Regions from separate parts of the Paraburkholderia sp. EG286A genome, predicted to be linked through region 2. Evidence: predicted binding sites of a transcription regulator. Region 2 holds the regulator's gene; the other holds the start of a gene.
What was found. The regulator LexA, encoded in region 2, represses DNA repair genes until DNA is damaged. The targets are predictions, from matches to a motif close to ACTGTATNNNNATACAGT.
Positions count from the first base shown of each region.

Region 1: a site for LexA is predicted at 9,083-9,100, ahead of AB4Y35_RS16335 (PA0069 family radical SAM protein). Genes of this name have one in related genera too.

Region 1 is NZ_JBFRCB010000003.1:776,081-787,463, forward strand. Features, by position in the region: gene AB4Y35_RS16280 (M48 family metallopeptidase) at 1-99, shown strand, start outside; gene rsgA (ribosome small subunit-dependent GTPase A) at 96-1,037, shown strand; gene AB4Y35_RS16290 (DUF2007 domain-containing protein) at 1,062-1,385, shown strand; gene AB4Y35_RS16295 (CobD/CbiB family protein) at 1,468-2,406, opposite strand; gene AB4Y35_RS16300 (CoA pyrophosphatase) at 2,557-3,279, opposite strand; gene rplS (50S ribosomal protein L19) at 3,366-3,761, opposite strand; gene trmD (tRNA (guanosine(37)-N1)-methyltransferase TrmD) at 3,912-4,679, opposite strand; gene rimM (ribosome maturation factor RimM) at 4,752-5,504, opposite strand; gene rpsP (30S ribosomal protein S16) at 5,602-5,865, opposite strand; gene AB4Y35_RS16325 (sorbosone dehydrogenase family protein) at 6,040-7,254, shown strand; gene AB4Y35_RS16330 (NINE protein) at 7,408-7,881, shown strand; gene AB4Y35_RS16335 (PA0069 family radical SAM protein) at 7,898-9,046, opposite strand; gene AB4Y35_RS16340 (Lrp/AsnC ligand binding domain-containing protein) at 9,161-9,649, opposite strand; gene AB4Y35_RS16345 (D-amino acid dehydrogenase) at 9,826-11,112, shown strand; gene AB4Y35_RS16350 (acyl-CoA dehydrogenase) at 11,192-11,383, opposite strand, start outside.
Region 2 is NZ_JBFRCB010000003.1:349,645-361,027, forward strand. Features, by position in the region: gene AB4Y35_RS14315 (sulfate ABC transporter substrate-binding protein) at 1-831, opposite strand, end outside; gene lexA (transcriptional repressor LexA) at 1,124-1,774, shown strand; gene AB4Y35_RS14325 (hypothetical protein) at 1,844-2,221, shown strand; gene AB4Y35_RS14330 (DUF2939 domain-containing protein) at 2,318-3,001, shown strand; gene AB4Y35_RS14335 (universal stress protein) at 3,063-3,533, opposite strand; gene nodI (nodulation factor ABC transporter ATP-binding protein NodI) at 3,854-4,768, shown strand; gene AB4Y35_RS14345 (ABC transporter permease) at 4,827-5,663, shown strand; gene AB4Y35_RS14350 (hypothetical protein) at 5,682-6,104, opposite strand; gene AB4Y35_RS14355 (permease) at 6,209-7,270, opposite strand; gene AB4Y35_RS14360 (NADP(H)-dependent aldo-keto reductase) at 7,462-8,514, opposite strand; gene AB4Y35_RS14365 (hypothetical protein) at 8,699-8,941, shown strand; gene AB4Y35_RS14370 (hypothetical protein) at 9,069-9,341, opposite strand; gene dusA (tRNA dihydrouridine(20/20a) synthase DusA) at 9,758-10,759, shown strand; tRNA gene AB4Y35_RS14380 (tRNA-His) at 10,849-10,924, shown strand.

The sequences.
Region 1 (11,383 bases), 430 kb from region 2:
AACGCGTCGACGCTCACGCCCGACCCGCTCTATACCGCGTTCTACTACTCGCATCCGCCGGCTTCGCAGCGGATCGACCGACTGCTCGCGCACGCATGAACCGGCGCGCAACCAAAGCCGCCGGCAACGCAAAAGCTGCAGGCGCCACGCTGCACGGCGTGGTGATCGCCGCCCACGGGCGCCACTATCTGGTCGCGCCCGACGGCGGCGGCGCGCACCTGCAATGCTTCCCGCGCGGCAAGAAGAGCGAGGTCGCGGTGGGCGACCGCGTCGAGTATCAGTCGACTTCCGCCGACCAGGGCGTGATCGTCGCGATCGGCGAGCGGCGCAACCTGCTCTATCGCTCCGACCAGTTCAAGTCGAAGCTCTTCGCGGCAAACCTCGACCAGCTGCTGATCGTGCTCGCCACCGAGCCGCACTTCAGCGAGGACCTGCTCGGGCGCGCGCTCGTGGCCGCTGAGGCCAACGACCTCAAGCCGCTCATCGTGCTCAACAAGATCGACGTCGAAGCCGCGCTGCCGCTCGCGCGCCAGCGCCTCGAGCGCTATCGCGCGCTGGGCTATACGGTGCTGGAGGTGTCGGTGAAAGGCCGCCCCGTGGAGGCGCACGCGACGCTGGCCGAGCATCTGCACGGCCATCAGACGATCCTGCTCGGCCAGTCGGGCATGGGCAAGTCGACGCTCGTGAACCTGCTGATTCCCGACGCCGAAGCGGCCACGCGCGAGATTTCGACGGCACTCAACAGCGGCCGCCACACCACGACGTTCACGCGGCTCTACACGCTGCCCGAGGGCGGCGCGCTGATCGACTCGCCGGGCTTCCAGGAGTTCGGCCTCTATCACCTCACCGAAGGCAAGCTGGAGCGCGCGTTCCCCGAGTTCCGGCCGCTGCTCGCGCACTGCCGCTTCTACAACTGCCATCACCTGCACGAGCCGGGCTGCGCAATTCTGGAGGCCGTCGACGACGGCCGCATCGCGCCCGAGCGCCAGGCGCTGTACGCGCAGCTCATCCACGAGATCAGCCAGGTCGTGCGCTGACGCGCCGCCTGCCCGCAAACGCCTATGCTCAAGCTCGTGCGCGCGCCGAATCTGCTGATCGCCCAGCACTGGATGAACATCCTGGCGACGGCGGGCGTGCCCTGCGAGCTGCACAACCGCTACCTGAGCGGCGCGATGGGCGAGATTCCGGCCGAGCAGTGCGCGCCCGAACTCTGGCTCGTCGACGAACGCGACGAAAAGCTCGCCCGGCGGCTGATCGACGAAGCGGTGAGCGGCCCGCCGCCGGGCTCACCGACGTGGCGCTGCGCGCGCTGCGGCGAGGTGCTCGAAGCGCAGTTCACCGTGTGCTGGAATTGCGGACGCGATCGCGACGTGCGCGACGAGTGACGTCAGGTGCTGACCCAAACGGAAATGGGCCGCTGGAAGCGGCCCATTTGCATTTTTACGACTCAGCGCTGCGCTGCGGCGCTCAGAGCCAGACGGCGATCGTCAGCATGAGCAGCAGGATCATCCACAGGATCACGGCGCGCCACACGAGGCCCACGGCCGATTGCAGCGTGCGCGGCGTGCAGTCGTCGCCCACCGTGTACGGACCGCCCTCGCCCGGCTGCGCGAGCACATCGACGCTGGACTGCTCGGCGAGCGGGCCAGAAAGCCGCGCGCCCAGCGCGCCGCTGCCGGTGGCGAGCAGCACGCCTTCGTTGGTGTCGGGCCACTGGTTCGTGTGGTTGCGCCAGGAGTAGATCGCGTCCTCGAAGTTGCCGACGATCGCAAAGCCCAGCGACGTAAGCCGCGCCGGCACCCAGTCGATCACGAAAAACACATGCTGCGCGAAGTTCGAGAACGCCTCGGTGCGGTCTTCGGCCGGACGCGCCCACTCGCGCGCGAGGTATTCGGCGATGCGGTACAGCACGGCGCCCGCGGGCCCGATCGGCACGAGAAACCAGAAGAACACGCCGAACACGTGCCGGTGCGAGGCGATCACCGCGTGAATCAGCGTGTGGCGCACGATCTCGCTCACGGGCATGTCCACGGCGTCGATGCCGGTCCATTCATGGAGGATTTCACGCGCGCGCGGCACGTCGTCGTTGTTCAGCGCGAGATGGATGTCGGTGAAATAGTGGCTGAACTGGCGGAAGCCGAGCGTGAAGTACACGACCACCACGTTCCACAGGAACGCCAGCACGAAGCTGATGTGGTACAGCACGTAGTAGACGAGCGCGGTGGCGAGCGTCCACGGCAGCACGACCACGAGCCACGCGATGAGGCCATGCTTCTGCTTGCCGGCGTCGAAGCCGTGAGCGGCCCACTCCGCATTGAGGCGCACGAGCGCCATGACCGGATTATTGGGCGACAGCGCCCGCACCTGTTCGATGACGAGAGCCAGCAATACGGAAAAGAAGGTCATGCGACGCGCCGTGCAGATCGGGTTGCGAAAGGGGTTTTATGAAAGTGTTGCAACGATATCACAGGGCCAGATGTGCCTGACCATCGCCGGCAATTCGGGCGGCAAACTCGCAACAGTGCACGGCGGTGCTTGCACGCGCCGCCAGACGTGTTACGCGAGCAGGAAACGGTAGAAGTTGCGCAGCATGCCCGCCGTCGCCCCCCAGATGAAGTGCGAGGACCCGACGCCGGAAGCGATTATGGGTTCGGGCACGTTGAGGTCCGGCGAATGGCGGTCCGGATACGGCATCGCATAGAAGCGCCGCTCGCCGCCTTCCCAGCGGAACACGCGCACCTGGTGATGCACCGGGTTCATGAGAAAGCTGAGCGGCACCTCGAAGATGCTCGCTACTTCGAGCGAGTCCGCCGCGAGACTGAACGGCTCGTGCACGAGACCGACCACGGGCGTGACCCTGAATCCGGTACCAGTGAGGTAATCAGGCAATGCGCCGAGCACCTCGACACGCGCGGGGTCGAGGTTCACTTCCTCGTGCGCCTCGCGCAGCGCGGCGGCGATGGGCGTGGGGTCGGAAGGTTCGCGGCTGCCACCGGGAAAGCTCACCTGGCCCGCGTGATTGCTGAGGTTGTCGGCGCGCTGGGTGAGCAGCACGGTCAGGCCGCCCGGGCGCATGGCGATGGGCATCAGCACGGCGGCCTCGCGCGGATCGCGCATCTCGAACAGACGGGCTTCCTGAGGTTCGGGGTCCCACGGCAGGCGCTGCTCGAAGCGCGTGCGCAAGCCGGCGGCGGTCAGGCGCTCCGCGGCGACCTGCGGAAGGCTTGCGCCCGTCGATTCGATCGGCAGGCTTTCGGGTTCAAATGCTGGGCGGATCAACGGGCGTCTCGGATGACACGTACACGAGATTATTTTGCGGCCAAAAAGAAAAAAGCACCCCCGAGGGTGCTTCTTTCTTACAGCTTTTACGCCTGGTCGGCCGGAGCAGCTGCGCGGTCTTTCGACACCAGCTTTTCCTTGATACGTGCCTTCTTGCCCGACAGGTTGCGCAGGTAGTACAGCTTCGCGCGACGCACGTCGCCGCGACGCTTCACCACGATGCTGGCCAGCAGCGGCGAGTACGTCTGGAACGTACGCTCGACGCCTTCGCCCGACGAGATCTTGCGCACGATGAACGACGAGTTCAGGCCGCGGTTACGCTTCGCGATCACGACGCCTTCGTATGCCTGAACGCGCTTGCGGTTACCTTCAACCACGTTCACGTTGACGATCACCGTATCGCCGGGGGCGAATTCGGGGATGGTCTTCTCGCCCAGCACGCGCTGGATTTCTTCCTGCTCGAGTTTTTCAATCAGATTCATGGATTGACTCCGTATGCCATCTTGTCGGCGTTCGTACCTGTGCAGGGTTGCCTGCACTACGGCCCCGATAGAGGATGGATTCACAACTGGCGCCGTTCACGCATGAAGCGGCACCGCCTTTTGCGCCCCTTGTCGCGCACGCCCGAAGCCTTACGCTTCGTCCGCGCCCTTCGCGAGACTAGCGAGCCACGCCTCGTCGGCCCGGCTCAACATCTTGTTCTTTCTGGCCCGCGCGATCAGATCGGGCCGCTTGTTCCACGTGTTGCGCAACGCCTCGCGGCGGCGCCATAGCTCGATTTCCGCATGATGGCCGCCAAGCAGCACATCGGGCACGCGCACGCCGTCGTATTCCTCGGGGCGCGTGTAATGCGGGCAGTCGAGCAAACCGTCGACGAAGCTGTCCTGCACCGCCGAAAGTGCGTCACCCAGCACGCCCGGCAGATTGCGCACCACGGCGTCCATCAAGGCCATCGCGGGCAATTCGCCCCCCGAGAGCACGAAGTCGCCGAGGCTCACTTCTTCGTCCACGCAGCGGTCGACGAGACGCTGGTCGATCGCTTCATAGCGGCCGCACAACATCACGAGGCCCGGCTCCTGCGCGAACTGCATGACGCGTTCGTGCGTGAGCGGCTTGCCTTGCGGCGACATCAGCAGCACACGCGGGGCGCTCACGCCGGCTTGCGCCTGCGCGACCCTCGCCGCGTCGATCGCCGCTTCGAGCGGCCTGGCCAGCATGACCATGCCGGGGCCGCCGCCGTAGGGGCGGTCGTCGATCGTGCGGTAGTTGTCGGTCGTGAAATCACGCGGATTCCACGTGCGCAACGTGTAACGCTGCTGCTTCGCCGCCCGGCTGGTAATGCCCCAGTCGGTCAGCGCGCGGAACATCTCGGGAAAGAGCGTGACGACATCGAACTGCATCGCTCTCTCCGTTCAGCGAAATTGAATCAGGGCGCGCGGCGGGGTTGCCACAGCACAGCGTTGCCGCGGCGCCTAGTAGTCGGCTTCCCAGTCGACGACGATACGCTTCGCCGCCAGGTCCACCGTCTTCACGAACACGCCCACGAACGGGATCAGGCGCTCGCCGGTGGCCGGCTTGCCATCCTTGTCTGTGGACGCATACGTGACACGCAACACCGATTGCGCGCCATTGTCGATCAGGTCGGCAACCTTGCCGAGCTCGACACCCGCCTCATTGGCGACATCGAGACCGATCAGGTCGACCCAGTAATATTCATCGGCTGCGGGCGCCGGGAATTCGGCCCGGCTCACGTACACGCGCGCGCCGCGCAACAGCAGCGCGGCATCGCGGTCGTCCAGGCCCGAAAGCTGGCCAACGACGCTGTCACCATGAACCTTGGCGCTCACGCGCACCGCGGAATGACGCTCGCGATGGGCCTGACCCTCGCGGCCCTTGAGGAGCCACCAGCGCCTGGCGGAAAGCAGCGCGCGGCCGTCCTGCGCGTGCGGCGCGATCTTCAGCCAGCCCTTGAGGCCATAGGCGTCGATCACGGCACCGACTTCAACGGCGTCGGCCGGCCAGCTCGCTTCGGTTTCGGCGCGCAGACTCTCGCCTGCGGGCGCAGCTTTCGCGGCGCTCTCGCGTGCAGGCTTGCGCACGAACGCGCCAAACGACGGCGCGCCGCGGGCGGCAGCCTTGCCGGCGCCGCCGGTCGCAACTTCGGGCGCCCCGCTTTCCGACGCGTCGTTCGCCTCTACGGCAGATTTGGCGTCATGCGCGGACATCGGCACCCCTTGCGACCAGCTTGATATTGCATACGCGGATCATGCAGCGCGTACGCGGGCAAAACACGGACAACAGACTGAAAAGACGCTTAATGACTTAAGCAGCCGGCGCAGCGGCGGCGGTCTTTTGCGCTTCCTTCACGAGGCGCTCGACGGCCGGCGACATTTGCGCGCCGTTTTCCTTCCAGTACGTCACGCGATCTTGAGCGATACGCAGCGTTTCACCCTTGGTAGCGACCGGGTTGTAGAAGCCCACGCGCTCGATGAAACGGCCGTCGCGACGGTTGCGCGAGTCGGTTGCGACGATGTTGTAGAACGGGCGCTTCTTCGAGCCGCCGCGTGCCAGACGGATGATGACCATACTAAAATCCTTGAAAACCGGGGGTTCGGGACTACTGAAACATGCGATTATAGCCCGAAACCGGAGGCATAACAAACACTTAACGGGAAATTGCGCGCCGGCGCGCAGAAAGCGGCAAGACACAGCGGTCAAACTGCGGCCCATGCCCACGACGGGCGGGCCCTGGAGCGAATTGTGGCGACTTTCAGACGACTCGTGCAATGGCCGCGTCGCGGTGGCGGCCGCGGCATGGGTAACGGCTCGCTTTTCCCAGTGTCTCGCGAGACGGCCAGACGCCTGGCAGCGGCATGGCTCGTCCTTGCCGCCGCCCTGCTCGCGGCACCGCTCGCTCACGCGGCGCTTCCGATCGACCGCATCAAGCTGCCACCGGGCTTCCACATCGAGGTGCTGTCCGCCGACGTGCCCGGCGCACGCGAAATGACGCTGTCGGGCAACGGCACCCTCCTGTATGTGGGGAGTATGGGCGGTGACGTCTACGCACTCGAACTCAGGGACGGCAAGGCCATCAAGCGCCATATCGTGGCCTCGGGACTGACGATGCCGGTGGGCGTGGCCTGGCGCAACGGCGAACTGTATGTCTCGGCGGTGTCGTCGATCGTCCGGCTCGACGACATCGACCGCCATCTCGACGATCCGCCCAAAGCCGTCGTCGTCACGGATTCGCTGCCCACCGAGCACCACCACGGCTGGAAGTTCATCGCCTTCGGCCCCGACGGCAAGCTCTACGTGCCGCAAGGCGCGCCGTGCAACGTCTGCCTGCCGGCCAGCGACCCGCGGCGCGTGCACTTCGCGATGATCGGGCGCATGGACCCCGACGGCTCGCACTACGAGACCATCGCCCGCGGCGTGCGCAACACGGTCGGCTTCGCGTGGCATCCGCAGACGCACGAACTCTGGTTCACCGACAACGGCCGCGACATGCTCGGCGACGACATCCCCGACGACAAACTCAACCGCCTCGCGCACGTGGGCGAGGACTTCGGCTTTCCCTATTGTCACGGCGGCAATGTCGCCGACCCCGAGTTCGGCGCAGGCCATCCGTGCAGCGCTTTCACGCCCCCGGTCCTCAAACTCGGCGCGCATGTGGCGTCGCTCGGCATGCGCTTCTACACCGGTTCGATGTTCCCGGCCGACTATAAGAACAGCATTTTCATCGCCGAGCACGGCTCGTGGAACCGCAGCAAGAAGGTCGGCTATCGCGTGGTGCGCGTGAGCGCCAACCCCGACGGCACCAACGCGCACCAGGAAGTGTTCGCGCAGGGCTGGCTCAATTCCGACGAGACCCAATGGGGCCGCCCCGCCGACGTGCTGCCGCTGCCTGACGGATCGCTCCTCGTCAGCGACGACTACGCGGGCGCGATTTATCGCGTGACCTACGCCAAACCGTGACGCGACGGCCACGTTGAAGCTGCAGGCACGGTGCCGGGCATAAGCGTGCGCTTGTGTTGCAAGCGCGGCGTGCGGCATACAATGCCCGGCGGCCCGTGTGCGTTCGACGTGATGCGCCCATGACGGCCGAACGTCCACGTTTCGCCCGAGCCCATGCCCAACGACAAGAACCCCGCACGCTTTCGCTCCAAGACGCTCACCGCCGCCCTCGCCTTCCTGTTTGGCAGCCTCGGCGCACACCGCTTCTATCTGTACGGCCCACGCGACGTGTGGGGCTGGGCGCATTTGCTCGGCACGCTCATCGGCATTCCGGGCGTGATGCTGCTCGTCGCCACCGAACGCACCTCGATTCCCGGCTGGGTGCTCGCCGTGATCGGCGCGGTGTCGGTCATCTCGGCGTTTCTGGCGGCGATCGTCTACGGGCTGCGCCCCGACGCCAAATGGGACGCGCAGTTCAACGCCGCGTTCGTGGAGCAAGGCCGCACGAGCCGCTCGGGCTGGACGGTGATCTTCGTCGTGATCTTCTCGCTGCTGATCGGCGCGTTCCTGCTGATGACGGGACTCGCGCTCTCGTTTCAAACGTACTTCGAGTCGCAGGTCGAGGCCGCGAAGGCGATCTCGCAGTAAATCGCTCAGTATCGGCTCAGAACAGGTCGAGCTGCGGCTTCTCGCGCACGGTCTTCGACTGCACGAACGCCGACATGTCCAGAATGCCGTGACGCCGCTCGTTGAGCCCGAGGCGCCGCACGGCATTGTGAAAGCGCTGCTTGAGCAGGTCGGCCCACAGCCCCGTGCCCTTCATGCGCTGCGAAAATGCCGACTCGTAGTCCTTGCCGCCGCGCATATCGCGCACGCGGCTCATCACGCGCTCCGCACGCTGCGGGAAGTGCGCCGCCAGCCAGTCCTGGAACAGCGGCGCGACCTCCCATGGCAGGCGCAGCACGATGTAGCTTGCGCTTGTCGCACCGGCCTCGGCGCAGGCTTCTAGCACGCGCTCCATGTCGGGCTCGGTCACGAACGGGATTACGGGTGCGATGCTCACGCCCACCGGCACACCGGCTTCGGCTAGCGTGCGGATGGTGCGCAGCCGCCGCGCGGGTGTCGCCGCACGCGGTTCGAGCGTGCGGGCGATATCGGCGTCGAGCGTGGTGATCGTGATCGCCGCCATGAACTGCTGGCGCGCGGCCATCGGCGCGAGCAGGTCGAGATCGCGCTCGATCAGCGAGGATTTCGTGATGGCCGCGAACGGATGCTGCCGCTCGGCCAGCACTTCTACCACGCGGCGCGTGATGCGCAGGTCGCGCTCCACCGGTTGCCAGGCATCGGTATTCACGCCCAGCGCGATCGGCTCGGGCTCGTACGACGGCTTGGCGATTTCCCGCGCGAGCAACTCCGCCGCATTGACCTTCGCGTAGATCCGGCTCTCGAAATCGAGCCCCGGCGAGAGGCCGAGATAGCTGTGCGTGGGCCGCGCGAAGCAATAGATGCAGCCGTGCTCGCAGCCGCGGTACGGATTGAGCGAGACGTTGAACGGAATGTCCGGCGACTGGTTGCGCGTGAGAATGCTTTTCGCGCGCTCTTCGAAGACTTCGGTGCGCAGCCTGGGCTCGCCGGTTTCATCGCCATCGCCCTCCCCGCCGACACCCGTCTGCTGCCAGCCGTCGTCGAACGCTTCGCGCTGGTCGACTTCGTAGCGCCCTTGCAGGTTCGTGACCGCCCCGCGCCCCTTGCGCGCCGTGGGCGGCGCAACGGGATACCAGGCGTCGGGATCGGGGTGATGGGAGTCGGTCACGGCTGGAGCGAAATAGACAAGAAAACGCGGATCGATACTGTATAAATATACAGTATCGATCCGCGTTGTCGAGTCCTAAAAACGGGGCGCTTTCAGCCGCCACACTGGCTCGGGTCATTCCCCCACGGCGATGGTCAGCGTCTCCTTGATCTCTTCCATCACCACGTAGCTCTTCGACTGCACGGCGCCCGGCAGTTGCAGCAGGATGTCGCCGAGCAGCTTGCGGTAGTCCGCCATTTCGCCAATGCGCGCCTTGATGAGATAGTCGAAGTCGCCCGAGACGAGATGGCATTCGAGCACCTCCGGGATCTTCTGCACCTCGCGGCGGAACTGGTCGAACATGTTGCCGCTCTTGTGGTCGAGCGTGATCTCCACGAACACGAGCAGCGCCGCACCCAGCACCGTGGGATTCACGCGTGCGAAGTAGCCCGTGATCACGCCGTCGCGCTCCATGCGCTTGACCCGCTCGATGCACGGCGTGACCGAGAGCCCGACCTGCTCCGCGAGGTCCTTCATGGCCATGCGGCCGTCCTCCTGGAGCAGCTTCAGGATGCGGTGATCGAGCCGGTCGAGCGCGCGGACCGGTTGGCGCTGCGTTCTCATGATTTCTTCCCGAAAATCTGAAAAATACGATAACAAAACCTGGACGTACAACAATAGCATAGCTACAAATACTGGCTACACCCGAAATTTCATGCCTTCTTCCCTATCGGTGCCAAAACACGGCTTCCAGGGTCCCGGCAACGCGGCGTAGCTCAACGAATCTATCTGGAGCAGCTATGCGAGTCGTCGTGTTGGGCAGTGGTGTGGTCGGTGTGGCCAGCGCCTGGTATCTCGCCCGCGCGGGCCACGAAGTCACGGTGATCGACCGCGAGGCCGGTCCCGCGCTCGAAACCAGTTTTGCCAACGCCGGCCAGATCTCGCCGGGCTACGCCGCGCCGTGGGCCGCGCCGGGCGTCCCGCTCAAGGCGATCAAGTGGATGTTCGAGAAGCACGCGCCGCTCGCCATTCGTCTGGACGGCACCAAATTCCAGCTGCAATGGATGTGGCAGATGCTGCAGAACTGCACGGCCGAGCGCTACGCGCTCAACAAGGGCCGCATGGTGCGCCTCGCCGAATACAGCCGCGACTGCCTGCAGGCGCTGCGCGCCGACACGGGCATTCAGTATGAAGGCCGCACGGGCGGCACGCTTCAGGTGTTCCGCACGCAGCAGCAGTTCGAAGGCGCAGCGAAGGACATCGCCGTGCTCGAAGACGCGAACGTTCCGTACGAACTGCTCACCGCCGCCGAACTCGGCCGCGCCGAACCCGCGCTCGCCGCGGTCTCGGGCAAGCTCACGGGCGGCCTGCGTCTGCCCGGCGACGAAACCGGCGACTGCCAGATGTTCACCACGCGACTCGCCGCCATGGCCGAACAACTGGGTGTGAAATTCCGCTACAACACGCCGATCGACGGCCTCGCCATGCAGGGCGACCGTATCGCGGGCGTGCAATGCGGCAGCGAGCTGGTGCGCGCCGATTCGTTCGTTGTCGCACTCGGCTCGTTCTCGACGAAGATGCTCGCGGGCCTCGTGAAGATTCCGGTCTATCCGCTCAAGGGCTATTCGATCACGGCGCCGATCGTGAATGCGAGTGCCGCGCCGGTTTCGACCGTGCTCGACGAAACCTACAAGATCGCGATCACGCGTTTTGACGACCGCATCCGCGTGGGCGGCATGGCCGAGATTGTCGGCTTCGACAAGACGCTCAAGCAAGCGCGCCGCGAAACGCTCGAAATGTGCGTGAACGACCTGTTCCCGGGCGGCGGCGACACGACGAAGGCCACCTTCTGGACCGGCCTGCGCCCGATGACGCCGGACGGCACGCCGGTCGTCGGCCGCACGCCGATCTCGAACCTGTTCCTGAACACGGGGCACGGCACGCTCGGCTGGACGATGTCGTGCGGCTCGGGCCAGTTGCTCGCCGACCTGATCTCGGGCAAGCAGCCCGCCATCCGCGCCGACGATCTTTCGGTGCACCGCTATCTCGGCGACACGCAAGGCTCGCATCGCCCGGCTTATGCCTGAAGCCAGTCACGCAGCATGAACGAACACGGCGCCTCCTGGGCGCCGTGTTTCATTTCTCGCTTTCAATAGCACGGCGAAGTCAGAACTGATCCTCCGCCAGCGCCAGCACGCCCTCGCTGCCGTTTGCGCTGACGATCGCCGCTTCGAGCGCCACCGCCTGCGGCAAGACGTGTTGCGCGAAGAACTGCGCCGTGGCGATCTTCGCGCCATGAAACTTCGGGTCCTCGTCCATGAGACGCTGCGAGGCGAGCATGGCGCGCGCCATCTGCCA
Region 2 (11,383 bases):
GCGCGTGCCCTTCTTGTCGACGACCTTGTCCACCACGGCGACCGGCGGCTCAGCCAGAATGCTCACGGAGGGCACCACGATCTCGAACTTGTCCGGGCCGAATTCCTTGAGCGAGAGGAATGCTTCGTTCTCCCATGCAATCAGCACATCGCCGATGCCGCGCTGCACGAAGCTCGTCGTCGCGCCGCGTGCGCCCGAATCGAGCACGCCCGCGTTCTTGTAGAGCTTCGTGACGAAGTCCTTCGCCTTCTGCTCGCTGCCGCCCGGCTGGTGCAACGCATACGCCCACGCCGCGAGATAGTTCCAGCGCGCGCCACCCGAGGTCTTCGGATTCGGCGTGACGATCGAGACGCCCGGTTTGGTCAGATCGTCCCAGTCCTTGATGTGCTTGGGGTTGCCCTTGCGCACGAGGAACACGATGGTCGACGTGTACGGCGAGGCGTTGTCGGGCAGACGCTTTTGCCAGTCCTTCGCGACGATGCCCTTGTTGGCGAGCGCGTCGATGTCCCATGCCAGCGCGAGCGTCACGACGTCGGCCTGCAGGCCGTCGAGCACCGAGCGCGCCTGTGCGCCCGAGCCGCCATGCGACTGCTTGATGGTGAGCGTTTCGCCCGTCTTCGCCTTCCACTGCTTGATGAAGGCTTCGTTGATGTCCTGGTACAGCTCGCGCGTCGGATCGTAGGAGACGTTGAGCAGCGAGGTATCCGCGTGAGCGGCGATGGGCGTCATGGCCGCCATCGCCGTGACCCCGACGAGCGGCACAACGCCGATGACCAGTTTTGCCGCCAGTGTTTTCAGCCAGCCCGCGCGCCCCGTATGTGTCGTGCCCATCTATCTGTTCTCCGTTCTCGTGTGTGCTCGTTTGCGCTCATTGTTGAGTTGCAGCTAACGATGGAGGCCAGTCTAGCGATCCGCTTACATTATTAAAAATGATGTTTTTTCATTTTTTAATACGCAAAAGTGGTAAGGACAGAGGAAGTCGCTGCTGGAGCGCGGTTTCATCCGCGCAAACACGGGAAAGCGGCCTGATGGCAACGCTCAGTCGATGAACTTCAAGTAACACTTGAAAAGTGGCGAGTACTGTATAAAAATACAGTTACCTGTTCAAACATACAGTGGCGCCATGACCAAACTCACCGCACGACAGCAGCAGGTTTTCGATCTGGTTCGCCGGGCCATCGAACGCACGGGCTTCCCGCCCACGCGTGCCGAGATCGCGGCGGAACTCGGCTTCAGCTCGGCCAACTCCGCGGAGGAGCATCTGCGTGCGCTCGCGCGCAAGGGCGTGATCGAACTGGCTGCGGGCGCCTCGCGCGGCATCCGCCTCGTGCCGGGGCCCGACGACCTGCCGCACCAGTTCACGCTCCCGCACCCGAGCATCATGCAGCTCTCGCTGCCGCTCGTCGGGCGCGTCGCGGCGGGTAGCCCGATCCTCGCGCAGGAGCACATCTCGCAGAACTACATGTGCGACCCGGCGCTCTTCTCGAGCCGCCCCGACTACCTCCTGAAGGTGCGCGGCCTGTCCATGCGCGACGCCGGCATCCTCGACGGCGACCTGCTCGCCGTGCAGAAGAAGGCCGAAGCGAAAGACGGCCAGATCATCGTGGCGCGCCTTGGCGACGACGTCACCGTGAAGCGCCTGAAGCGCCGTCCGAACGGGCTCGAGCTGATCGCCGAGAACCCCGACTACGACAATATTTTTGTCGAGGCCGGCAGCGCGGAATTCGCGCTCGAAGGCATTGCGGTCGGCCTGATCCGCCCCACCGAATTCTAAGCAATCCGTCTGCGCGCAGTTCACGCAGAGTTTGCGCACGCACCGTCTGCGCACTACCTGGAGAGAGTCATGGAACGCCTTGCCCGCCTGCTGCCCTTCCGCCAATTCGGCCGTCTTCGCCATCTCCGTGGAATCGCCTCGTGCGCGGTCCGCGAAGTGCGCGGTTCGGCTGCCGCGCTGAGCGGCTCGCTTTTCGAAGACTCGCCAGAGATGGTGGCGGCCAGCACGGCCGACCTGCCCGTGCTGCCCTCGGCCCAGCCCGCGTTTGCGCGCGTGTCGCTCAACAGCACGCTCAACACCGAACAGCCCATGCGCCGCGCGCCCGTGCGCGTCTATCAGGGCCCGTCGCGGCTCATCCTCGTCGGCACGGTCGACGCGGTTTGCCGCGCGATCGACCGCTGCATCGCCGAGCAGCACAGCGACCTGCCCGCGGCGCTCGCGAAGTAAGCGGCAACACGGCTTAAATGTGAGAAGAGGTTACGGGCGGGATCGTTTCGCCTGGTTTGCGGTCAACATCGTGTTTGAACGATTTGCCCTATGCCGATGACGGAATCTCTCTCTACCCCGCGTAAGACCCAAGGCTGGAAGAAACCCGTTGCGATCACGGTTGCCGTCGCAATGGTGGTTGCCGCGATCGGCTACGCCTATGCGTCGCCCTATATCGCGGTGAAGCACATGAAAGCCGCCGCCGACGCGCGTGACGCCGTCGCGCTCAACGAGTACGTCGATTACCCTGCGCTGCGCCTGAGCCTGAAACAGCAGGTGGGCGAGATGCTGCATCGGCGCGTCGAGGGGCAGCACAGCAGCAATCCGCTGCTGATCCTCGGCGCCGTGATTGGCGCGGCATTGATTAGTCCGCTCGTCGATGCCTACGCCACACCGGAAGGCGTGGCCGCCCTGCTCGATGGCATGCCGCCGACGGGCAAGCCCGGCGACCGGCCGCACGCGCCGCCACCGGCGGAATCCGGCGCGCCATCCACGCAATCGGCGGAACCGGCGCAATCGGCACCCGCCTCTGCCGCGCCACCGGCCCCGGCGGCATCCGGCAATCCCGCGCCCGAGGCCCGGCCAGTGACCACGGCCGGCTATCGCGGCCTCAACGAGTTCGCGCTCACGTGGGACCGCGACAGTACGGGCGAGCACTACGCCGCCATCCTGCAGCGTCACGGGCTCTTCTCGTGGAAGCTCTCGGCCGTCGAGCTCGACGAAGGCAACGTCTCGAACTGAGACAGACCGGCAATGACAGCCGAGCCAGGCCGGTTCTCTACGAACCGGCCCGCTTGATCCGCTATGCGGCGGCTTGCTGCTGCTTTTCCTCAGCCGCCGACGAACACGCCACGAGAATGCTGCACGAGACGCGGTCGAGCAGCGGCGTGTTGCCCGCGCCCATCCACCAGCGCGAGAGCCCCGTGCGGCAGCGGTGGCCCACCACCACGAGGTCGGCATTCAGCTCGTTGGCCAGATTCGCGATTTCGTCGATCGGATGACCGAACGCGAAATGCCCCTGAGCGCGCACGCCGCGCTCGGTTAGCCAGTCCACGCCTTCCTGAAGGATCTCGCGCGCCGTTTCTTCGAAGCGGCCGCAGGCCACGTCGGTCAACAGGCCGGCGCTCTGGGCGATCGTCGAACGCATGTCGACGACCGAGAGCAAATGCGTCTCGGCTTGCAGATCGAGTGCAAGATCGGCGCCGCAACGCAGTGCCTTGCGGCCTTCGCGCGAGCCGTCGTAACAGAGCAGAATTTTTTTATAGCTCGCCATGATCGCTTCTCCCCGCCCGCGTGATTTGCAGGCTGTGCGATTCTCATGATGGTGCGCCGCAATTCCACATGCAAGGGCTGGAAAACGCCAGGTGTGCATCGAAAAACGCCAGATGTGTCGCGACCGGCGCACGCATCTTGCTCAGTGCTGAATGCTTGCCGTGACATGCATTTGCCCCTGCATTGTCAAACCGCTTCGAAGCGAGGCCCGACCCGCCACGCAGCAATGCACTAAAATGGGCCGCCTTGTTTCGTGCGATTTTTCGTTCGGTACTTCGAGCGACTCGCGCGATGCCCGTTCGACTCACGTTCAACCGGTCCATGCCAGCACCCGCCATCGAATTCGAGCAGGTCATCAAACATTACGGAGACAGGGCGGTCGTCAACGGCCTGTCGTTCGACGTCGTTCCCGGCGAGTGCTTCGGACTGCTCGGCCCGAACGGCGCGGGGAAAACCACGACGCTGCGCATGCTGCTCGGCATCGTTTCGCCCGATGCGGGTCGCATCAGCCTGTGCGGCGAGCCGGTGCCGGCGCGCGCACGCCACGCCCGCCAGCGCGTGGGGGTGGTGCCGCAGTTCGACAATCTCGACCCCGACTTCACCGTGCGCGAGAACCTGCTCGTGTTCGGCCGCTACTTCGGCTTGTCCGCGCGCGAAACGCGCGACCTCGTCGCGCCGCTGCTCGAATTCGCGCGCCTCGAAAGCAAGGCCGACGCGCGCGTGGGCGAGCTCTCCGGCGGCATGCGCCGGCGTCTCACGCTCGCGCGCGCGCTCGTGAACGACCCCGACGTGCTCGTAATGGACGAGCCCACCACGGGCCTCGATCCGCAGGCGCGGCATCTGATCTGGGAGCGGCTGCGCTCGCTGCTCGCGCGCGGCAAGACGATTCTCCTCACCACGCATTTCATGGAGGAGGCCGAACGGCTTTGCAATCGCGTCTGCGTGATCGAGGAAGGCCGCAAGATCGCCGAGGGCGCACCCAAGGCGCTGATCGAATCGGAGATCGGCTGCGACGTGATCGAGGTGTACGGACCGGACCCGGTGGCGCTGCGCGACGAACTCGTGGGCGATGCGAAGCGCACGGAGATCAGCGGCGAGACGCTGTTCTGCTATGTGGACGACCCCGCGCCCGTCCATGCGAAGCTGCGCCATCGCTCCGATTTGCGCTACCTGCACCGGCCCGCGAATCTCGAAGACGTGTTCCTGCGGCTCACGGGCCGCGAGATGCAGGATTAACGGCGGCTGGATTAACGGCGGCAAGATCGACGGCGGCGTACGAATCGCCAAGGACACCATGCAGACACGCACCAACAACCCGACGCCCTCGCGCCCCGAGCATGCGAGCGTGCGCGAGCCGCGCGCCGCGCTGCCTTCGAACGCCACGCACTGGATGGCCGTGTGGCGGCGCAACTATCTGGTCTGGCGCAAGCTCGCCCTCGCGTCGATGTTCGGCAATCTCGCCGACCCGATGATCTATCTGTTCGGTCTCGGCTTCGGGCTCGGGCTGATGGTCGGGCACGTCGACGGCGTCTCGTACATCGCGTTTCTCGCGGCGGGCACGGTGTCGTCTTCGGTGATGATGTCGGCGAGCTTCGAGTCGATGTACTCGGGCTTCTCGCGCATGCACGTGCAGCGCACGTGGGAAGCGATCATGCACACGCCGCTCACGCTCGGCGACGTCGTGCTCGGCGAGGTGATGTGGGCCGCGAGCAAGTCGGTGCTCTCGGGCGTGGCGATCATGGTGGTGGCGGGCCTGCTCGGCTACGCGAGCTTTCCTTCCATGCTGCTCGCGCTGCCCGTGATCGCGCTCGCGGGCCTCGCGTTCGCGAGTTGCGCGATGATCGTCACCGCGCTCGCGCCGTCCTACGACTTCTTCATGTTTTATCAGACGCTCGTGCTCACGCCGATGCTGCTGCTCTCCGGCGTGTTCTTTCCAATCGCGCAGCTGCCCGCGGCCGCGCAGCACATCACGCTGATGCTGCCGCTCGCGCACGCCGTTGCGCTGATCCGCCCCGCCATGCTCGACCGGCCTGTCGAGCAGGCCGGCCTGCACCTGCTGGTGCTCGCGATCTACGTGGTGGTGCCGTTCGCGATCGCATCCGTGCTGTTCCGCCGACGCATGATGCGCTGAAACGGCACCGCGAGGCGCTCAGTCCTCGTCGTCGCCCCAGGGAATATCGACGTCTGAAATAAACGCGACCGTCGCGAACGGGCCGCCTTCCTGGCGGCCGACCTTGCCGTCGGCGCGATGCCATTCCACGCGGAACATCGTCGATTGGGTCTGGGCGAGCAAACGCACCGTGCGGATCTCTTCGGGATCCGACTCCTCCACCGGGCCATCGAGCGAAACCAGCAGCGACTGCGGCCAGAGACCGTCGGCCGGGTCGTAGATGCGATCGCCGTCGGGAATCGAGGTATCCGCCTCGACGCCGATGGTGGCCGAAGCCTCGACGATCATCTTGCCGAGCGCGCGCAGCACCGCCGTGGCGCGGGCCGAGTTGGCCTGGCGAATGGCGAGATCGCCGCGCGTGAGCGCCTGCTCGAGTTTCGGATTGGTTTTTTGCTTTGCCATGCTGGTTTTCGGGCCGCGGCCCGCTCCGTGGCGGACGGCGAACCGTCCGCGTATTACAAGAATGCCAACGCCGAACGCATGGCGCCTGCCTCGTCCCGGCGTCCCTAAAAGCCGAGGGTCACGGCCGCGAGCCCGGCGGCGATGCCGAAGAACACCACCGTCGTGCCCACGACAGCGAGCATGCGCGGCCGGAACGAGCCCGCCAGCATCGCGAACGACGGCACGCTCACAGGCGGCAGCGTCATCAGCAGCGCGCCCGCGGGCCCCACGCCCATGCCGAGCGCGAGCATCGCCTGGATGATGGGGACCTCGCCGGCCGTGGGGATCACGAACAGCATGCCGACCACGGCGAACGTGACGACCCAGCCAAGGCTGCTCGTGACTTCCGGGCCGATGTGCGGGAACAGCCACGCGCGCGCCGCGCCAAGCAACAGCACCAGCACGATGTATTCCGGCACCAGCCGCACGGCCATGCGCGCAAAGATATGCGCCCAGCGCACGAAGACGTTGCCGCCCTCGGCCTGCTGCTGGGCGAGTTGCGCCAGCCGATCGTCGGCGGCACGCGATTCCTCGGGCGTCACGAGCCGGTTGCAGACCCAGCCGAGGCCGAACACCATCAGCAGGCCCAGCGTGAGACGCAGCGCACTCCATTGCCAGCCGAGCACGAAGCCCATGAACACGAGCGTGGCGGGATTGAGCACGGAGTTGCCGAGCCAGAACGCGATCGCGCCGCCCGCCGACGCATTGCGCGCACGCAGGCCCACGACCACGGGCGCGGCGCAGCAGGTGCACATCATGCCGGGCACCGCGAGCAGGCCGCCCGCCGCCACGCTGCCGAAGCCGCGCCGGCCGAGCACGCGCGCGACCCATTGCACGGGCAGGAGCGCCTGCACGCCGGAGCCGAGCAGCAGGCCAAGCACCATGGCCTGCCAGATCGCCTTGCCATAGGCGTAGGCGTAATCGAGCGCAGCGGAGAACGAGGGGTCGGGGGCCGTGGCCGCGCCGCCCATCAGGATCGATTTGCCGATGGAGTGGGTTTCCTCGGCCGTGAATGCGCGGTGATAGTACGGGAACCACTTCACGTAGAAGAGGCCGGCCACCGCCAGCAAAATGAAAATGGGCCAGCCGTAAGACGGGGGCGATTGCGCTGGACGTGCGCTCGTCATTGTGAAAATTCTCCGGGATTGAGCGTATGGACGGCCGCCGGGGCGCCGTCACGCGAGGCGTGATGGCGCCCCGGGCGGCGCATGCTGGATCGTAGTGTATGCCTTGCGAATCGCCAACGACTTTGCTGCGTTGGCGACTCGCGCGGCGCCGCGCGGCCCGGCAAGGGACCGCGCGGTTTCCCGCTTTCCCGTTAAGGGGCCGGATTGGGCTGCTGCTCGTGCAACGCGTCGATCTGCGCGAGCAGTTCGGGAGTGAGTTTGACGTCGGCGCTGGCGATATTTTCCTTCAACTGCTCGAGCGAGGTCGCGCCGATCAGGTTGCTGGTGAGGAACGGCCGGCTGTTGACGAACGCGAGTGCGAACTGCGCGGGCGTGTAGCCATGGGCGCGGGCGAGTTCCACGTAGCGCGTCGTCGCGGCCACCGATTCCGGCTTGCTGTAGCGCTTGAAGCGCTCGAACCGCGTGATGCGCGCGCCTTCCGGACGCGCCCCGCCCTCGTACTTGCCCGACAGCCAGCCGAACGCGAGCGGCGAATACGCGAGCAAGCCCACGGCTTCGCGGTGCGCGAATTCGGACAGGCCGCTTTCGAACGTGCGGTTGAGCAAGCTGTACGGATTCTGGATGCTGACAATGCGCGGCAGCCCGAGCTTTTCGGCCGCGCGCAGGAACTGCGCGACGCCCCACGGCGTTTCGTTCGACACGCCGATATGGCGGATCTTGCCCGCCTTCACGAAATCGGCGAGCACGCTGAGCGTTTCCTCGATCGGCACCGTGTACGCATCGTCGAGATACGGATACATACTGCGGCCGAACGTCATCGTGCTGCGGTCGGGCCAGTGCAACTGATACAGGTCGACGTAATCGGTCTGCAGGCGTTTCAGGCTGCCGTCGAGCGCTTCGGTCAGATTCTTGCGGTCGAACTGGTTCTGCGGCCCGCGAATGTGCTGCGGGTTGTGCGGCTGGCGCGCCGGGCCCGCAATCTTGGTGGCGAGCACGATGCGCTCGCGCGCCGCGCGATGCTGCGCGAGCCACGTCCCGATGAAGCGCTCGGTCTGTCCCTGCGTCTCGGGGCGCGGCGGCACGGGGTACATTTCGGCGGCGTCGATCAGCGTGACGCCCTGGTCGAGCGCGTAGTCGATCTGCTCGTGCGCCTCGCGCTCCGTGTTCTGCTCGCCCCACGTCATCGTGCCGAGCCCGATCAGGCTCACCTTGACGTCGGTATCGCCGAGTGTGCGGTATTCCATGGAAACGTTGTCCATCAGTTCGGTTGGGGAGCGCCGAAACTACCACGACGCGGGAAATTTTTCAGGAGTTGCAGAATACGGCCGCATTCCTGCACAAGCGGCCGCATGCGCCGCGGCCGGCCGCGGCGCCGCTCGGCGACAGACGTGCCAGAATCCGCACAGGCGCCTACGAGGAGCAATCGGCATGGAAAATCGACGCAGCTACGAATACATGGGCTTCGACATGACAGCCGGCGTGGACGGCGACCACGAAGCCGGCTTCTTCGTCTCGACGCAGATCATCCAGAGCCTCACGGACGCGGAAAACGGCAACGTGCCCGTCGACGGCATCGCCGCCGGCCGCTTTCCGACCCAGGACAACGCCTTCGACGCGGCCTTCGATCGCATTCGCGAGGCGATCGACAAGCGCGTGCGCGCCGCATCCTGAGTGTCGCCCCGGGGGAACAACCAGAACGGACGCAGAAAAGCAAAAGCCGGACGTCGCAATGACATCCGGCTTTCAGGCCGCCCGACTGACGGGCGGCTCAGCAGCGAATCGGAAACTTCGGCGCGACTTACTGACCGAAGAAAACCGATTGCGGGCCCGTGGCCTTCGCGTGGCTGCCCGACTGCGAAGCCGAGCCGGCGACACCGCCGTAAGCCGTTTGGGCGCCTTGTTCCTGGACGCGTTCGGCGGCCACGGTCTGGACGCTCTGGCCACGCTGCGAAGCGGGCGCGCCGACGTCCGGGCGATAGAACGGTGCCGGGCCGTAGCCGCTGGCGAACGCCGGAGCGGCAACAGAAGCGGTAGCTGCGACCAGCAGCGCTGCGATGAGTTTGGTCTTCATGGTGGACTCCAATATCAGGTTCAGTTGCGGATCGGGAAGGCGCCGCGCCTGGGAGGTCAGTGCCCACGAGCTGCGTCAACGAAACTCAGTGTATACACCTACTATCGGAAAATAATCGCGATAATCCGAATTTACTATTCTCCGTTCCACAACAATCCTGTCAGGCAGTTCTGACGGGGCTGAGCGACGAACAGACCCTAAAAGCGCTTTCAAAATAATTTGCGCGACGCAGCAAATTCCCTGCGGATTACATAACGCCGTAGGGTTTTTCGGCCGAAAATGGCTATCGGGCGCGCTTCCTGCAGAGGTATCCGGCAAAATGGCGCAGTGCGCAAAGGGTACGAAGAACGCGGCCCGTATGCGTTAAAATGCAAGGTTGTTCCACGCCAGCCGTTACTCATCGGTTTCCCATCGCCATGTCCGCCAACCGTCAAGCCAGCCCCCGCCGCGTTTCCGTCGCGCCGATGATGGACTGGACCGATCGCCACTGCCGTTCGCTGCATCGCTTCATCTCCCGGCACACGTGGCTGTATACGGAGATGGTGACGACGGGCGCCCTCATCCACGGCGACGTGCCGCGCCATCTCGCGTTCACGCCGGCCGAGGCGCCGGTCGCGCTTCAGCTGGGCGGCAGCGAACCCGACGACCTCGCGCGCGCCGCGAAGCTCGGCGAACAGTGGGGCTACGACGAGATCAACCTGAACTGCGGCTGCCCGTCCGAGCGCGTGCAGCGCGGCGCGTTCGGCGCGTGCCTGATGAACGAACCGCAACTGGTGGCGGACTGCGTGAAGGCGATGCGCGATGTCGTCTCCGTGCCCGTGACGGTCAAGCACCGCATCGGCGTGGATACGGTCGAGGACTATGCGTTCGTGCGCGACTTCGTCGGCACGATTGCCGAAGCGGGCTGCGACGTTTTCATCGTGCACGCGCGCAACGCGATCCTGAAGGGCTTGAGCCCGAAGGAGAACCGCGAGATTCCGCCGCTCAAGTACGACTACGCGTACCAGCTCAAGCGCGACTTCCCGCAACTCGAAATCATCATCAACGGCGGCATCAAGACGCTCGACGAAGTCGAGCAGCATCTACAGCACGTCGATGGCGTGATGCTCGGCCGCGAGGCATACCACAACCCCTACGTGCTCGCCGGCGTCGATGCGCGCTTCTATGGCGCAACTGATGCTGCGCTCACGCGCGAGGAAGTGGAAGCGAGGCTTATCGAGTACTGCGCGAGCGAAATTGCGCGCGGCACTTACCTGGGCGCGATCGTGCGCCATGCGCTGGGCCTCTATCGCGGCGTGGCCGGCGCGCGCGGCTGGCGCCGCATCCTCTCGGACAGCCGCAAGCTTGCGAAGGCAGATCTCGCGATCTTCGACGAGGCCCGCGAATATCTGCGCGTTCCGGACGAAATTCTTGAATAAAGGACTAGGCAAGCAAGCTTTGGTATGTATATAATCTTGCTTCTTGATTGACGCCGCTTTCGAAGCAGCGCTAATTGAGGAAAACAGTGGTGGCTGTAGCTCAGTTGGTAGAGTCCAGGATTGTGATTCCTGTCGTCGTGGGTTCGAGTCCCATCAGCCACCCCAAAGAATTCAAGCGCTTAGCCCAGTTCGATGAACTGGGCTTTTTGCTTTCTGGAATCCGTGTAAGCGCCGGTATAAGCAATTTTCGTCAGACTGAACCGTTCGCAGACCAAGTCGAAGCGGCGCGAGCCGACGGATTCATCTAGTGAACGCCATGCGGCGCCCTGCCGCCCTGAAAGCCAGGCACTACATGTGGCCGGCCAGCGGCGGTCAACAAAAGGCGGCGCGAGCGGTTGACCGCGAAAGCGATCCCGTATGCGACGGCTGCAATCCTTTGTGTGTGCACGTTCTGCACATATGCATCGGGCACGCGGCAGTCTGCACCCATGTGCCCCGCGGTAACCTGGTCAACGTAATCAATCGCACCGACGGGTGTCGCGGTAGCGTTCGCGCTTGAAACCGCATGGTTCAAGCCGCCTGCCGCCGAATTCTGGTTCGGTACATCGCGCTTCGGTATCGCCA